Regions from separate parts of the Cellulosilyticum sp. WCF-2 genome, predicted to be linked through region 2. Evidence: riboswitches for the same ligand, from Rfam matches in the RefSeq annotation. Region 2 holds a riboswitch; each other region holds the start of a gene.
The links. Region 2 has a riboswitch for S-adenosylmethionine ahead of EKH84_RS05145 (CapA family protein). Riboswitches for the same ligand answer to the same signal wherever they lie in the genome.

Region 1 (4,295 bases), 1.2 Mb from region 2:
TGCTGCCTCTTTTGCTAGAGCATCCTCTTCTACATTAAGTCCACCTTGAATAGCATAATTACCATTAATAACTGCAAAATCCACATCTTGAAGTGTACGTACAAGCTGAGCTGCTTCAATTTCTACTATTTCAATGTTACGAGGATTTGAAGTAATATCTGTTTTAGTTGCTGCTAAACCTGCTGACTCATCTACAGTAATGATACCTAAATCTTGAAGAAGCATTAAAGCTCTTGCCTCATTAGTTGTATCATTGGGTACCGCAATTTTAGCTCCATCTTTGATATCATCTATACTAGATGATTTTCCTGGATAAATGCCAAATGGCTCATAGTGGACAGCTGCTACTGATACAAGATGTGTACCATTCTTACTATTAAAATCATCTAAATAAGGTTTATGTTGAAAATAATTAGCATCTAATTCTTTATTTTCAAGTGTTAGGTTAGGCTGCACATAATCTGAAAACTCCTTAATTTCAAGATCATAGCCTTTTTCTTTCAAAATAGGTTTTGCTACTGCTAGAATCTCTGCGTGTGGTGATGTAGATGCTCCTACAACAATTTTATTACTTGCTTCACTTTTGCCACAACCTGCAAGAAGTGAAAGTGATAATACAGCTACCAAACTTAAAGTTAATAATTTTTTCATTTTATTTCCCCCTGGTTTTCATTAAGATTTATTTTCTTTTATCTTGCTTTGTTGCTATTTTCATACCTATACCTTGAATACATTGAACGATAATGACTAATAAGATTACCGTTACTAACATCACTTCTGTTTGATAACGATAAAAGCCATAACGAATGGCAATATCTCCAAGACCACCACCACTTGTAAAGCCAGCCATTGCTGAATAGCCTAAAATAGTTGTAGCTGTAATAGAAGCACCTATCCATAAAGAAGGTTTCGTTTCAGGTAACATCACTTTCCAGATAATTTGAAAAGGTGTAGCTCCCATAGAAAGAGCTGCTTCGATAATGCCGTGATCTAATTCTTTAATAGAAGACTCTACCATTCGCCCGATAAAAGGGGCTGCTGCTACAACTAAAGGTACAACAGTTGCTGTTGACCCTATAGTGGTTCCCACCACCCATCTTGTAAAAGGTTGAATAAAAATAAGTAGAATCAAGAAAGGTACTGAGCGTGTTATATTGACTATCACATTTAAAATGCTGTTAAGCCATTTACTAGGCAATAAATTTCCTTTTTCTGTAACAACTAAGGCTATACCCAAAGGTAAACCTATCATATAAGCTAATAAAGTAGAAAATAAGGTCATGTATAAGGTCTCGAATATCCCTATTGTAATGGTTTTAATCATTTCAACATCCCACATTTTACATAACCTCCTCTACAATTAGTTCTCTTTGTCTTAAGTAATCTAAGACACGCATTGCTTGACTTGTATCCTCTGGCAATTGAAGTACCATTTGTCCCATTGCTTTATCTCCTACCTGTTTCATATCTGCATAGATAATATTGACATGAGCCTTACACTCTAAAATCATACTTGCTATAGCTGGATCATAAGCTGAACTGCCATCAAAAATAATGCGTGCACATTTCGTGCCTATGTACTGACTAGGTGGCATGCCATTTGGATAAACGAGTTGCTGCCCTACTTGACTTTGAGGATGAGTGAACACTTCTTCTACTGTTCCAACCTCTACAATTTGACTATCTGCAATAATGGCAACATGAGAACAAATCTCCTCTACAACCTTCATTTCGTGGGTAATAATAACAATGGTAATACCAAACTTCTGATTAATTTCTTTTAGCAATGCTAAAATAGATTGAGTTGTACTTGGGTCTAAGGCCGATGTGGCTTCATCACATAAAAGCACCTTAGGATTAGTAGCTAATGCCCTAGCAATGGCTACTCTTTGCTTCTGCCCTCCTGAAAGCTGTGAAGGATATGATTTCGCTTTATCACTTAACCCAACTACCGCTAATAACTCTTTAGCTTTTTCTCTTGCTTCTTTTTTCTTCATACCTGCAATTTCTAATGGAAAACAAACATTATCTTCTGCTGTACGTTGCATCAACAAATTAAATTGTTGAAAAATCATACTCATAGACTGTCTGGCTTTCCTAAATTCTACCGCACTTAATGTACCTAAATCTTTTCCATCAAAGTATACTTTACCTTTGGTTGGCTCTTCTAGATAATTAATACATCTTACGAGGGTACTTTTTCCAGCGCCACTCATACCAATGATGCCATAAATGTCTCCTTTATAAATATCTAAGTTAACATCTTTTAATGCCGTGAATGTTCCTTGATCTACTGAATAGGTTTTACTTAAATTCTGTAAAGATATAATTGGCTGATTGAATACTTTCTCCATTTTTTCCTCCTTCTAGAAACAAAGTAAACCTCTCTTATTTTTAATGATCACTAAAAATAAGAGAGGTTTACTTTGCTTTGATTCATCCGCCCTTATCTTCCAGAACCTTAGGTTCTGCAGGAATTAGCACCTTTCACTTAAGTGTGGTTGCTGAGGTATCATAGGGCCTGTTCCCTCCACCTCTCTAGATAAGCTTTTCTATTGATACTTAGTATAATCATGTTAATTTGAAAAGTCAAGAAATAATTTCTATTTTTTTCTAATCATCTTTAATTTGCTTTCTACTAATGCTAATACTTCTAACGCATCTTCCCTGCGGCTTACTACATCATAGCGATCCATATCAATGACTACAACTTCACTGGCATGATAATGACTCATCACCCATTCATCATATCCTTCCCATAGTTGTCTATAATAAGCTTCAAGCTGTGCATCTAATTCATAGCTTCTACCACGTTTCATAATACGCGATAGCACTGTTTCAAATGATCCCTTTAAATAAATCATTAAATCAGGTGCTTTCTTAGGAAGTTCCTTTAACTCTTGCATCATATTATCTAACAAACGATCATACATTTGAAATTCTAAATCCGAGATTCTTCCTAGGTCATTATTAACTTTAGCAAAATACCAATCTTCATAAATACTACGATCAAGTACGTTATTATCATGATACAATGCACTTTTAATACTTCTAAAACGTGTATCTAAAAAATGTAATTGTAATAAAAAGGGATATCTTTTCTTTTCTATTTCTTCTTCACTTGAAGTATAAAAAAGAGGTAAAATTGGATTATTATCTACACTTTCATAAAATACTTCCGTTCCAAAATGCTCTCCTAAAAGCTCTGCAACACTGGTTTTTCCCAGACCTATCATCCCACCAACAACTAGCAACATTCTTCACCTATCCTTCTCACTTATCTCAAAACAACTTCTTCTATCATAAGTGTTTACATAATCATTGTCAATTGATTGATAGGCATGTTTCATTTGGACTTATTTTCATAACATTATAGACTTACTTTTAAAATCATAACCTTCTGCTATTGCTAAATCACCTATCACCTATTTACAATTCTTTATTATCTATTATCATGTGATTACATCAAAAAACTGTGTTTAAAAGCTCTCACTTTTAAACACAGTTTTCTATCTTACTTCCAATCTTTCAAAATGTTGATATTACTTGCTTCATAAACTGTATCACGCCTAAAGTTACCAGTTTCTTCATCATAAACACAATCAAATGTCATCATACCTGCTCCAGCTTTATACTGAACTAATACATGTACTCTTTCATAATCGTTATAATCTATATAAACTAAATATTCTAAGCCGCCTAATTGAATATAACTTTTTTCAAATAACGGATAAATATCATCACCTTTTTTGACAACTAAGGTCCAAACTTGGCCATCATCTAAAAAATAACTGCCATCATCCGTTATTTCTCCTTGACAGTAGACCTCAATGGTTTCATTGCTACCATCTAAATCAAAATCTACATCAAAACTACTAAAACGATTTAAACCTTCTAAATATGTAGCATCTTGAATAGGTGTAATCATTTCGCCTGAATGGGGCATCCCCATATCATCTGTTTCAAGCTTTAGATATTCAATACCTTCATGACCATTTTTCCCATCTTCAGCTATAACATAGTCAATACTTTTATTTTTGTAGGTCACTGTAATCATAATCTGCGGAATACCTTCTGGTCTTACAGCATACAGAAGTAGACCATAACCTTCTGGTGTTCCTTCTTTTGCATATAAGGTATCTTTTGCAATAAAGCGTTCACCTGTATACTCTACTTTGCTAATTGTAATTTTTGAACCGTTATATTTGGGTATAATCATTAGATTATCTTTTGTATCCATCTGTTTATAGGTTTCTACCTGAGGTAAGCTATTGATGGCTTCCTGATCTGGCGCA
Region 2 (4,295 bases):
CAGCATTACACAAAGCAAAAGAAAGTCTTTTTGTTATATTTAAAAAGAAGCTGTAGAGTAAATCTACAGCTTTTTTATTATAATAAGACATTAAAAGTCCTATAAAAATGGAGTTAAATATGCGAAGAACAAAATCCTTATATGCTATAATGAGAATAGTCTTATTATAGAAAGCAGAAGTCTTGCATCAACTGATTTTTTTTGCAAGGTACTTTTTGAAAACTTGAGTTATACTGCTGTTAGAGGTGAAATTGGTGATGGAATGGTTAAGTAAGATGAATGATGCTTTGGATTACATAGAGTCAAATATAACAGGTAAAATTGATTATTGCGAAGTTGCCCGTGTTGCCTGTTGCTCTTTGACGCGATTTCAAAGAATGTTTACATTCATGACAGATTTAACAATAGGAGATTATGTGCGGTTTAGAAAAATGTCTCTTGCAGGTGAGGATATTAAAAATACTGATATAAAGGTAGTGGATTTAGCTAATAAGTACGGATATGAATCTCCAGAGGCATTTACGAGAGCTTTTCAAGCTTTTCATGGTATGCCGCCAACGATTGTCCGAAAGCTGGGAATAGCCAAAAAATATCAGCCAATCACTTTCCAAATCAAGTTTGACGGAGGTAGTATCATGACTGGTTCAAAATCATTAGTTCGTATTGAAGAATTAAATCATATGAAAGTAGTTTCCTTTCAAGTAAATTGTGACAGACCTGAAACTTTGGCATGGAATCAATTACGAGAGGGGGCTGTAAAAAATCTGAATGACTATGAAGCTAGGAGATATATAGGTTTTGTACCTAATGGACATCACCCAACAGGGGAAGAAAATGATTTTCATGAATATAAGGCTCAAATGGTTTTGCATGGGGAAGAAGGACTCAATACAACTTTGCTAGGCGCAAAGGTGAGTGATGCACCTAAAGGCCTATTTCTTGTGGGTGATGTGGTGTTGAATGAATTTAATGAAGATGGAACTTTAGATATAGGTTTATCCATGAAAAAATCATCACAGACTATATATGAGTGTATGTTGGATATGGGCGGCTATGATGTGGATTTTGACGGTCGAAATTATTTAGAAGAACATCTTTTTTCGAAGGAATGGTTTTTAGCTGACAATCCCTCGAAGGTACCAGTAGAATTTAAGTTTTGGCTTCCTATAAAAAAGAAATAGATTTTTCACCTTTTTTGAGTGAGTAAATTAAGAAATATTGTGATAGAGAGCTATCTAGCTCTCTATTTTTATTGTATAGGAAAGTCCTGCTTTCCTATACAATAAAAATAGACTGCTGCAATTTGGTGCAGTAGTCCTCTAAGTCTTAACTTTTATTGGATTTCAATTAATCGTTTTGCTTTGGGTACTTCTTCTTTTGGAATATTTATCTTTAATATACCCTCTTCTAGTTTAGCTGTAATGCCTTCTACTTTAACATCTTTTAAGCTAATCGCACGCTGCATAGAAGCAATGCGACGTTCTCGATGGATATATTGATCTTTTTCATCATTCATTTCTTCTTTTCGTTGTACGGCTATAATCAGTTGATCGTTCTGATAGTCGATGGCAATGTCTTCTTTTTTTACGCCTGGCATCTCTGCTTCAATAGCATAGCCATTAGCATCTTCTTTAATATCTACCTTAAAGGTGTCATACTTAAAATCCCTTAAGTTGAGAAGATCATTGTTAAAAAAGTCATCCATTACATGATAAAAGTCTACAAATCCGTTGTTGCTCCTTTGAACTGCTTGACGATTGAATGGTGTTAATCCAAACATATAAACTCCTCCTTTAAGAAACCTTTTTATAGTTTTGTTAGCACTCTCATTGGTCGAGTGCTAATTACACTTATAATATAGGCTTCTTAAATGTCATTGTCAAGTATTTTTTTAATATTTTCATAAAAATTTTGTATTTATAAAATATGCTTTCAAACCTTCATTCAAAAAGTAACTTATAGTGTCAGAAACAATCTATTACTAAAATACTAGGAATTAAAAATGTGGAAATTCATAGTTGTAAAAACCAAGTAAAATCAATACATGAGGTTCAAAAGCTTGAAAAATCAATATCTAGCTATAGGAAAAAACTATATTTTAAATATAAGCAATTTTATTGACAATATTCGACGAAGAATATATACTACAAAACATATTAAAACACTAAGAAATAAAAACACAGAAATAAAAAACTGTTTCTTATCGAGAGAGGCTGAGGGATAGGCCCTATGATGCCCAGCAACCGGACATTCCATAAGTGTACACGGTGCTAATTCCTACAAACGTAGAGTAATTAAAACTTTGAGTTTGAGAAGATAAGAAGGTGAGTTCTGCTTTATTTGAGCTACTTTCTTATCAATAAGAAAGTAGCTTTTGTATTTTATATAGTAAAACATATATAGGTTAGAACGATCTTCTACAGATGAAGGAGTTTCTAAAACAACAGGGAGGTGGAGTAAATGTCGCTAGCAGCTGAAAAATTAAAATATCGCTTATTAGGAGTAATCAAAGGCGATACTTATAGATATTCCCAAAATGTGCAGGGGGACTTTAGTAATTTGCAGCCAGGGGAGTTTGATTGGTGGAAATATAAGTATTACATAAAGCAGATTGAAAGAGCAGAGAAAGGTAGTCAAATTGAGGATTATTTTAAAAAGCAAGACCTTACATTTTCATTACCAGAGGCATTTGAGATAACAGGGAAATTTACTTTAACAGCGGGTGGAGACTTACTTTCAGGAGACCAGTTAACACCAGAGACAACCGAGCATTTCTGGGATGAGGTAGAAGACTTTTACTTTGATGGAGTAGACAGCATTTACGCTAATTTGGAAACGCCTATAGCTTCTTCTAAACCAGTTCAGAATGCACCAAGAAGTGTTAATAGTACGCCAGAGCTTAATGGAACACTAGGTATGTTTGAAAGATATTTACATGGTGGAAGAGGGATTAATTTTTTCTCTACAGCTAATAATCACTGTTTAAATCAAGGAGAATCAGGGCTTATTGAAACCTTAGAATTGATTGATAAAAAAGGCTGTAAACAGGTTGGGACAGCTAGAAGTATAGAGGAACAAAGAGACATTCCCATCATAGAAAAGCATGGGGTAAGGGTAGCATACTTAGCTTATACCTTTACTCTGAACGGTGATCAAGTGCCAGAGGGAAAGCCATATTTAGTAAACCATGTCAAGCTGAATAACCCGGGAGAAAAGCTAGATTTAGTGAAGGAACATGTACAAATTGCTAGGGAAAAGAATGCTGACATTGTAGTTGCCTGTCTCCATTGGAGCTTAGAATTTGAATCCTACCCTATTCAAAACATCATCGATATGGGACATCGGGTATTAGAGGAATGCGGCGTAGATATTATTATAGGCAATCATGCTCATGTCGTGCAGCCTATTGAAAAGTATAGCTTCATAGATCCAATACAAGGAGTTAGGAAAACAGGACTGATTGCTTATTCGTTAGGCAACCTGGTAGGAGATTTTAATACGTTGAATGCTTTACTTGGGATTCTAATAAAGATTGAATTGACTAAAGGAATCCATAAGGAAAAAGAAGTAACGGTGATAAGCGATTTAAAGGTATTTCCTTATTATATCTTTAAGCAATATGAAAAGGGAAAATATAAGGAAATTAAATTATTAGATTTCATTAAACTGATAAACAACATAGAAAAAGGACAACTTCCTTATGTGTTTACAAAGAAACAGCTCAAAGAAATTGCTCATTTAAAAAGACTATTTTTGAGGTTAATGCCAGAAGACAATGCAGGTATTCTAGAAAAAAACTAGGAAGAGGGGAGGAAAAAATATGATTAAATTAAGTCATATACATAAGACCTTTCATACAAAGGGTACAAAGGTTGAAGCACTAAAGGATATTAATTTAGAGATAGAACAAGGCGATATTTTCGGAGTAATTGGCTATAGTGGGGCAGGGAAAAGTACGCTCATTCGCATCATTAATTTACTAGAGAGGCCTGATGAAGGAGAAGTAGAGGTAGACGGCGCCATACTTACTCAAATGAATAAAAAAGAATTGTCTAGAGTGCGTAGTAATATCGGGATGATTTTTCAAGGCTTTAATTTAATGAACAGTATTAATGTTTATGACAATATTGCAGCGCCTCTTAAAAATTTAAAGTGGAATAAAAAAGAAATTGAAGAAAAGGTCAACAACTTACTAGAGTTAGTAGATCTAACAGATAAAAAATATGCTTATCCTAATCAGCTGAGTGGTGGGCAAAAGCAAAGAGTAGCTATTGCAAGGGCACTAAGCAGTGATC
Region 3 (4,295 bases), 630 kb from region 2:
TTTGCTTTGCTAATTCTTCTGCTTTTTGAACAGCACCTTCAATACCTTCTTCTGTTGGAGTAACAATTAATTCTGCACCTAAGGCGCGCATTAGTATTTGTTTTTCAATAGCAAACTTAGCAGGAATAACAATTTTAAGTTGATAGCCTTTTTCAAAGGCAGCCATGGCAAGGCCTATACCGGTATTACCAGCAGTAGCTTCGATGATGGTATAGCCAGGTTTAAGTAGCCCATTTTTTTCGGCATCTTCTAAGATCTTTAGGCCAATACGGTCTTTAACACTTCCCCCTGGGTTTAGATATTCTAGTTTACCAAAGATATTAATATCAGGATTAGGAGAAATATGATTGAGTTTTAAGAGTGGGGTATTACCAATAAGTTCACGAATATCATTAATATAGTGCATGAGATGTACCTCCTTCAGATATAGAAAGATTAAGTGCATGGGTTAAATCAGTTATCAAGTCGTCAGCATCTTCGATGCCTACAGAAAGACGAAGTAAACCATCTGTTATACCTAAGGCCTTTCTTTGTTCTACAGGAATAGAAGCATGTGTCATAGCTGCTGGAAGGCAAATAAGACTTTCTACACCTCCTAGACTTTCTGCCAGAGCAATGAGTTTAACATTTTCTACGAGCTTTAGAGCGACCTCGGGGTCACTAAGTTCAAAAGAAATCATAGCGCCTAAACCTGGATAATAGATTTTACTTACCTGAGGTAGAGTGTGTAAGAAATCAACAATCGCTTTAGCATTAGCTTGAGCCTTTTCTAATCTAATAGCCAATGTTTTAATACCTCTTATAAGTAAAAAGCTATCTTGGGGGCCAAGTATCCCACCTACAGCATTTTGTAAAAAGCCAAGTCGTTCTTTAAGGTCTTCATGAGCAACAACTACAAGCCCAGCAACCACATCACTATGTCCGCCTAAATATTTGGTGCCGCTATGAACAACAATGTCTATGCCGTGTTCTATAGGACGTTGAAGATAAGGGGTTAAAAACGTGTTGTCAACAACCGAAATGAGGTTATGACTTTTGGCGAGTGTACTAATCGCTGATAGGTCTGTGATTTTCATTAATGGATTAGTAGGTGTTTCAATAAAGATGGCTTTAGTAGTAGGCGTGATAGCTTTTTGAACAGCTTCAAGGTCGGAAGTATCTACTAGAGAATAAGAAATGCCAAGATGAACGAATACCTTATCGACTACTCGAAAAGTACCACCGTAGACATTATCAGATAGAAGAATATGATCTCCTGTTTTAAAAAGCATAAGAACTGTAGAAAGAGCGGCTAAACCAGAAGCAAAAGCAAAACCAGCGATGCCACCTTCTAGATCTTTAATAAGTTCTTCTAAAGCCTGTCTTGTAGGATTACCTGTGCGTGCATATTCAAAGCCTTTATGTTTACCAATCCCTTCTTGTCTAAAAGTAGATGTTTGATAAATAGGAATATTAACTGCGCCTGTAAAGGCATCTTCAGAGATACCACCATGGATAACCTTTGATTCAAATTTCATAAAATAACCTCCTTTAAATTGGCAATAAATTTTGTAATATATCAAATTTTTTAAATTAAAGAGAGTATACATCAAATTTAATTCCTAGTAAATATATTTATTTTAAAGGAATTAAAAATGTGACAGTCCAAAAAGAAAAAGTTATTGATAGTCAAAGACTAAAGCAAATAAGAAAATAATAATAAATAAAACTTATCCATTAATGGTTCTATAAAAAAAGAAATTTCTAGTAACTTCAAGGGAAATTAAAAAGAAAATAAAATAAAAAATATATTAAAAAATAGTTGACAATTTAAAAAAATAAAAATATACTACTAAACATATAAAACAACTAGGAAATAAAACCAAGTGAATAATTTCTTATCCAGAGAGGCAGAGGGACTGGCCCAGTGACGCCCGGCAACCTGAACATGTTATAAAATGCTCAAGGTGCTAATTCCAGCAAACCAGAAGTGGTTTGGAAGATAAGAGTATGTAGCATAGTGAATTTTAAAAGCTGCTTTCTTATCTTAAGAAAGCAGCTTTTATAGTTTGTAAAATATTACTTTTAAATGAAGTAGGCAGAAAAACACAGAAAAATGAAAGAAACTACAAGATCAAGGTTAATTAAAGGGAGGAAACAAGATGAGTAAGTTAAGTCATAGATTAGATGGGTTTGGAGAATCCGTGATTAGGAAGATGACGCGTATTGCTAACCAACATGGGGCTATTAACCTTTCACAAGGTTTTCCTGATTTTGATCCACCTAAGGCATTAATAGAAGAATTACAAAGGGTAGCCATAGAGGGGCCGCACCAATATGCAGTGACTTGGGGAGCACAAAATTTTAGAGAAGCTTTAGCCAAGAAGCAAGAACATTTTATGGGGATTAAATTAAACCCAGATGAAAATATCGTAGTCACTTGTGGTAGTACAGAGGCCATGATGACAGCTATGATGGCTATTTGCGATAGCGGTGACAAAGTTGCTATCTTCTCACCTTTTTATGAGAACTATGTAGCAGATACAGTGCTTTGTGGAGCTGAGCCCATTTACATTCCACTTAAACCACCTGCCTTTAACTTTGATAAAGAGGAACTTGAAGCAGCTTTTAAAGCAGGTGCTAAAGCTTTGATTCTCTGTAATCCATCTAATCCAACTGGAAAGGTATTTACTAAAGAAGAGCTACTAGACATTGCACAGCTTGTTAAAGCGTATGACGCTTATGTCATTACAGATGAAGTTTATGAGCATATCGTTTTTGAACCATATAAACATCATTACTTTGCATCGCTACCTGGCATGTTTGAGAGAACTATTTCTTGTAGTTCACTTTCAAAGACTTATTCCATTACAGGTTGGAGATTAGGTTATGTAATAGCACCGAAGGTTATTATTGATCAATGTAAAAAGGTACATGACTTTTTAACAGTAGGAGCAGCAGCCCCTCTTCAGGAAGCTGCAACAGTAGGACTTAAATTAGAAGATGACTACTATAAAGAACTTACAGCGTTATACGGAAAGAAAAGAGAGTTGTTCTTGTCAGGGCTTGATAGCATAGGACTTAAGTACTTTAAGCCAGAAGGTGCTTATTATGTCATGGTTGATATTGAAGAATTTGGTGTTTCATCAGACTACGAATTTGCAAAAAGACTTATTAAAGAAGTAGGCGTAGCAGCTGTACCAGGTTCTAGTTTTTTCAAAGAACCTGTTAATCAATATATACGTTTCCACTTTGCTAAAAAACCAGAAACACTAGAGCTAGCTTTAGAGAGATTAACGCAAATAAAAAAACATTTTTAGGAGGTGCTACAATGATTCGTTTTGAACAAGTAAATGTAAGCTTTAAACAAAAAAATCAAATCGTTAATGCCGTTAGTAATGTATCACTTCATATAGAACCAGGAGAAATCTTTGGAATAGTTGGGGGGAGTGGCGCAGGTAAAAGCACCTTAGTAAGAACCATTAATGGATTACAAAAGCCTACTTCAGGCAGTGTTTTTGTAGAGGGAGAGGATGTAACAAAACTTTCTTCTACAGAGATTAGGGGATTACGAAAGAAAATCGGCATGATTTTTCAACACTTTAATTTAATCTCAAGAAAAACAGTAGGGGAAAATATAGAGTTTGCTCTTAAAGTCCAGGATTATCCTAAAGCTCAAAGGCAAACTAGAACTAAAGAATTACTTGAGCTAGTGGGCCTAGAAGATAAAGAAAATGTTTATCCAGCTAGTTTAAGTGGTGGGCAAAAACAAAGGGTAGGTATAGCAAGAGCTTTAGCAGCGAATCCAAAGATTTTACTTTGCGATGAAGCAACTTCTGCATTAGATGTGCAAACAACTGAGGAAATTGTGGATATCTTAAAAGGAATTAATGCTAAGTTGGGGATTACTATTGTGTTTATCACGCATCAACTAGAGGTAGCTAAAAGGTTGTTCTCAAAAGTAGCAGTAATGAGTCAAGGTGAAATTATAGAAGTTAATAGCGCTTACGAGTTATTTGCTAGTCCCCAATCAGCATTAACAAAAAGATTAGTAAAGACTCAGATAAAGGTACCAGAGGAGATTATTAATGCAGCAAATGGGGAAATCATCAAGTTGACTTATAGGGGTGACAAGAGCCTAGAGCCTATTATTGCTTATACCAACAAGAAGTATGATGTTGTACTTAACATTCTACATGGTCACATTGATTACATTCAAGAAAAGCCAGTGGGTGTCTTGGTAGTTAGTATAGAGGGAGAAGTTAAAGCTATTAATGAAGCACTTAAGTATATAGGAGAAAATATTGAAGAAATAG
Region 4 (4,295 bases), 1.2 Mb from region 2:
TAAATGCAGTGATTGCAGATGATGCTATGTCATGTGTAGCTATCGGAACAGGTATGTGGGTTGAATATAGATATGCTAAAGGAGTAAGAGAAAGAGATTAAAAAAAGGAGGCCTTTAGATGGTAAGAGGACTTTATACAGCTGCCACAGGTATGAATGTACAGGCAAAAAGGTTAGAGATTATTTCTAATGATCTAGCTAATACAACGACTACTGGATATAAAAAAGATGTTGCAGTAGTTTCTTCTTTTCAAGAAGTATTAATGACGAGATTAAATGACACTCAAAACCAAGTGCCTAATAATGGACCAATAGGTAATATTACTTATGGGGCAAAGATTGACGAGGTCTATACAGATTTTACTCAAGGTTCAGTTATTTCAACAGGGGAAATGGTTGATGTGGCTATTCAAGGAGATGGCTTTTTTGTAGTGCAAACTCCAAATGGAGAAGCTTACACAAGAGATGGTAATTTTTCTATTAATCAATATGGAGATTTAGTGACTAAAGAAGGCTATCCTGTTATGGGATTAGATGGTCCCATTACTTTAGGCGAAGAATTTCTGGCCACTGGTGGAGATGTAGTGATTAGCAGTCAAGGAGAAGTAACATTAGATGGTCAGTATATTGATACCTTAGAATTAGCTAGATTTGAAGACAGTAGGGCATTAACAAAAATGGACAATAACTTATATAGTAGTACGGCGGCTAGGCTGCCTTTTGAAGGGCAGCTCATTCAGGGCTATTTAGAATCAGCCAATGTTAATCCTGTAACTGCTATGGTAGATATGATTACCGTTTCAAGAGCATATGAAACAAATCAAAAAATGATTCAAGTACAAGATAGTTTACTTGGTAAAGCTGTTAATGAATTAGGTAGAGTATAGGAGGAAGAATATGATTAGAGCATTATATACAGCGGCTTCAGGTATGACCGCCCAGCAACTTAATGTAGATACCATTTCTAATAACATGGCTAATGTTAATACAGCAGCTTATAAAAAAGAAACAACTAACTTTAAAAGCTTGCTCTATACAACGATGGGAGAAGCTAATGATCCTAATGCACAGGCGACACCTACAGTTAAACAAGTAGGGCATGGTGTACGTGCGCTAGCTAATTCTAGAGATTATACAAATGGCATTCTTCAAGAAACAGGTAATGAATCAGACCTTGCTTTAGTTGGAAATGGTTTTTTTGCTATTGGTCAGACAGATGGTTCTGAGGTTTATACTAGGGATGGTAGCTTTAGATTTGCTATGATTCCTGATGAAGGAAGTTATGCGTTAGTTACAGCCGATGGGCATCCAGTACTATCTACAGAAGGTGAGTCTATTGTAGTAGGGACAGAAATTCCTATGGATAAGCTTGAAATAGGGCAAGATGGAAATATTTATTATTTAGATGAGACAGGACTCGAAATGGATGTAGCTCAAATAAGAATTGTTCAATTTGCTAATAGAGCAGGACTTGAGGCTGTAGGAGATAACCTTTATAAAGAAACACCAGCTTCCGGAGAGCCTTTAGCAGAGGTTGATGATGATGGCTTAACTAAAACAACGATTCGTACAGGTTACCTAGAAGGTTCCAATGTACAAATAGCACAGGAAATGGTTAACTTAATTATTGCTCAAAGAGCTTATGAAATTAACTCAACAGCTATTAAAGCAGCCGATGATATGTTAGGACAAGCTAATCAGCTTAAGAGCTAAGGAGGATAGCTAGATGGAAATTTCAGGGGTTTCAAGTCTATTAGATTTGCAAAAGCAAGTAGCTACGGAGTCTGCTGATACAGCAGGAACAAAAGATTTTGAGGCTATTTTATCAGAAGCTATGGCAAAGAAAGATGACACAGAACTAAAAGAAGCTTGTGATGAACTTGAAGGTTATATGCTCAGCATGATGTTTAAGCAAATGAAATCATCTATGCTTTCAGGGGATAGTTTGATAGCTAAAGGTGATTATGAATCTATGTTTGAGGATACTTACATCAATAATTTATGTGATGAAATGGTTAAAGCAGGGGGCATCGGTCTTTCTGATGCTATGTATAAACAAATGACCAATACATATGCTGCTCAAATGCAGATTAGTGATGAAAATAAAGCAGCAATGGCTAATGAAGCTATCAAAACCGAAGAGGAAGTTTAAGAAATGTTCCTCTTGTTGACAATAAAAAATAATAATGTTAAAATAAATCGAAAATAGAATAAAAATTCTTATCCAGAGAGGTGGAGGGACAGGGCCCTATGAAACCCGGCAACCTAGTTTAAAGCTAAGGTGCCAATTCCCACGTATTTATTACGTAAGATGAGGATGACTGTGCGAACGCTAACCCCTCATTTTTAATGAGGGGTTTTTTATATGGTTTTCTGTCTTACACAAAATTAAAGGAGGCTATGATATGGCAAAAAGATTATTTACTTCAGAATCAGTAACAGAAGGGCATCCAGATAAAATTGCTGACCAAATCTCTGATGCAGTTTTAGATGCTATTTTTGCGCAAGATCCAAATGCAAGAGTTGCTTGTGAAACAGCACTTACAACAGGTCTTGTATTAGTAATGGGAGAAATTACAACAAATTGTTATGTAGATATCAATAAAACAGTTCGTGACACTATTAATGAAATTGGTTACAACGCACCAGAGTATGGTTTTGACGGACACTCATGTGGTGTAATTGTAGCACTTGATGAACAATCAGCAGATATTGCTATGGGTGTCAACAAAGCTTTAGAAGCTAAAAAAGGTGAGATGACAGATGATGCAATTGAAGCTATTGGCGCAGGGGATCAAGGAATGATGTTTGGCTTTGCTTGTGATGAAACACCAGAACTTATGCCAATGCCAATTTCACTTGCTCATAGATTATCAAAACGTTTATCAGAAGTACGTAAAGATGGTACTTTAAATTATCTTAGACCAGATGGTAAAACACAAGTTACTGTGGAGTATGATGGAGATACACCAATAAGAGTTGATGCAATCGTTGTTTCAACGCAACACGCAGCAGAAGTAACCCAAGAACAAATTCATGCAGACATTATGGAATATGTTATTAAACCAATTGTTCCAGAGAACTTATTGGATGCAGATACAAAATATTTTATTAATCCGACCGGACGTTTCGTAATTGGTGGACCAGTAGGAGACTCAGGTCTTACAGGACGTAAAATCATTGTAGACACTTACGGGGGTTATGCAAGTCATGGTGGCGGTGCTTTCTCTGGAAAAGATCCAACTAAAGTAGACCGTTCAGCAGCTTATGCAGCTAGATACGTAGCTAAAAACATTGTAGCAGCAGGTCTTGCTAAAAAATGTGAAATTGAGCTTGCATATGCTATTGGTGTAGCACAGCCAGTATCAGTACTCGTAAATACACATGGTACAGGTGTTGTTAGTGATGAAGTATTAGTAGAACTTGTTCGTAATAACTTTGACCTTAGACCAGCAGGTATTATTAAGATGTTAGATCTTAGAAGACCTATCTACAAACAAACAGCAGCTTATGGACACTTTGGTCGTATTGATGTGGATTTACCATGGGAAAGAACTGATAAAGCTGAAATATTAAAAGCTGCAGCAGAGAAGTAGGCGACTAGAATATAATCCGTATAGGAAAGCTTTGGTTGAATCCTGCTGTCTAGAGTGCCTTTTAGAAGAGTATATGAATTGTGAGATGAGAGAGTAAGAGAGTGATTAAAATAAAAAAGCGTTGTTACGAGGAAAAATCGTAGCAACGCTTTTTGCATGAACAAGAATTAATATTACAACTACATTACAATTATTAATTAATCATAAATTCTAGTGGTATCGAAATCTAAATGTGCTATAGTATTCTGTATAAATAAAAAAATATTTTATTAATTTGGTTTATGGAGGGGATTTGTAATGAAGAAAAAAGTATTAGCCTTATTGGTAACATTTGTAATGATGTTTACTATGGTAGGTTGTAATGCTCAAGGTGTAGAACTAATTAATGAGTTAAAGACAGTTTCTACATGGGAAGCGATGGAGACAAAAAGTAATTTAGACGTAAGCTTTACTTATCAAGGAGAATCATTTAAGGCAAATGCAGAAGTTGTAAGTTATTCAAATAGTAAAGACTTACAGATGGAAGCTACTATGACTATTAAGAATGTTGAATTTTCTGGTCAAAAGATTGACGTTACAAAAGCACCATTTAAAATTTCACCTATTAAATTCTATATGGATGGTATGAAGTTCTATGTAAGTACAAGCTTTATTAAAGATGTAGCGGCTATGGCAGGTGTTGATCCATCAACATTAGTAG

Region 1: it holds a riboswitch for S-adenosylmethionine, as region 2 does, so the genes downstream of both, EKH84_RS10475 (methionine ABC transporter ATP-binding protein) here and EKH84_RS05145 (CapA family protein) in region 2, are expected to answer to the same signal.
Region 3: it holds a riboswitch for S-adenosylmethionine, as region 2 does, so the genes downstream of both, EKH84_RS02340 (pyridoxal phosphate-dependent aminotransferase) here and EKH84_RS05145 (CapA family protein) in region 2, are expected to answer to the same signal.
Region 4: it holds a riboswitch for S-adenosylmethionine, as region 2 does, so the genes downstream of both, metK (methionine adenosyltransferase) here and EKH84_RS05145 (CapA family protein) in region 2, are expected to answer to the same signal.

The regions. Positions count from the first base shown of each region.
Region 1 is NZ_CP034675.1:2,345,550-2,349,844, reverse strand. It holds gene EKH84_RS10485 (MetQ/NlpA family ABC transporter substrate-binding protein) at 1-651, opposite strand, end outside; gene EKH84_RS10480 (methionine ABC transporter permease) at 680-1,339, opposite strand; gene EKH84_RS10475 (methionine ABC transporter ATP-binding protein) at 1,341-2,354, opposite strand; SAM riboswitch class I at 2,444-2,549, opposite strand; gene EKH84_RS10470 (deoxynucleoside kinase) at 2,604-3,257, opposite strand; gene EKH84_RS10465 (hypothetical protein) at 3,515-4,295, opposite strand, start outside.
Region 2 is NZ_CP034675.1:1,162,557-1,166,851, forward strand. It holds gene EKH84_RS05135 (helix-turn-helix domain-containing protein) at 258-1,181, shown strand; gene EKH84_RS05140 (Hsp20/alpha crystallin family protein) at 1,334-1,780, opposite strand; SAM riboswitch class I at 2,198-2,323, shown strand; gene EKH84_RS05145 (CapA family protein) at 2,461-3,801, shown strand; gene EKH84_RS05150 (methionine ABC transporter ATP-binding protein) at 3,821-4,295, shown strand, end outside.
Region 3 is NZ_CP034675.1:534,141-538,435, reverse strand. It holds gene EKH84_RS02350 (pyridoxal-phosphate dependent enzyme) at 1-406, opposite strand, end outside; gene EKH84_RS02345 (trans-sulfuration enzyme family protein) at 393-1,517, opposite strand; SAM riboswitch class I at 1,875-1,988, shown strand; gene EKH84_RS02340 (pyridoxal phosphate-dependent aminotransferase) at 2,142-3,299, shown strand; gene EKH84_RS02335 (methionine ABC transporter ATP-binding protein) at 3,311-4,295, shown strand, end outside.
Region 4 is NZ_CP034675.1:4,728,438-4,732,732, reverse strand. It holds gene EKH84_RS21575 (rod shape-determining protein) at 1-101, shown strand, start outside; gene flgF (flagellar basal-body rod protein FlgF) at 119-886, shown strand; gene EKH84_RS21565 (flagellar hook-basal body protein) at 897-1,712, shown strand; gene EKH84_RS21560 (rod-binding protein) at 1,726-2,151, shown strand; SAM riboswitch class I at 2,217-2,317, shown strand; gene metK (methionine adenosyltransferase) at 2,405-3,595, shown strand; gene EKH84_RS21550 (hypothetical protein) at 3,893-4,295, shown strand, end outside.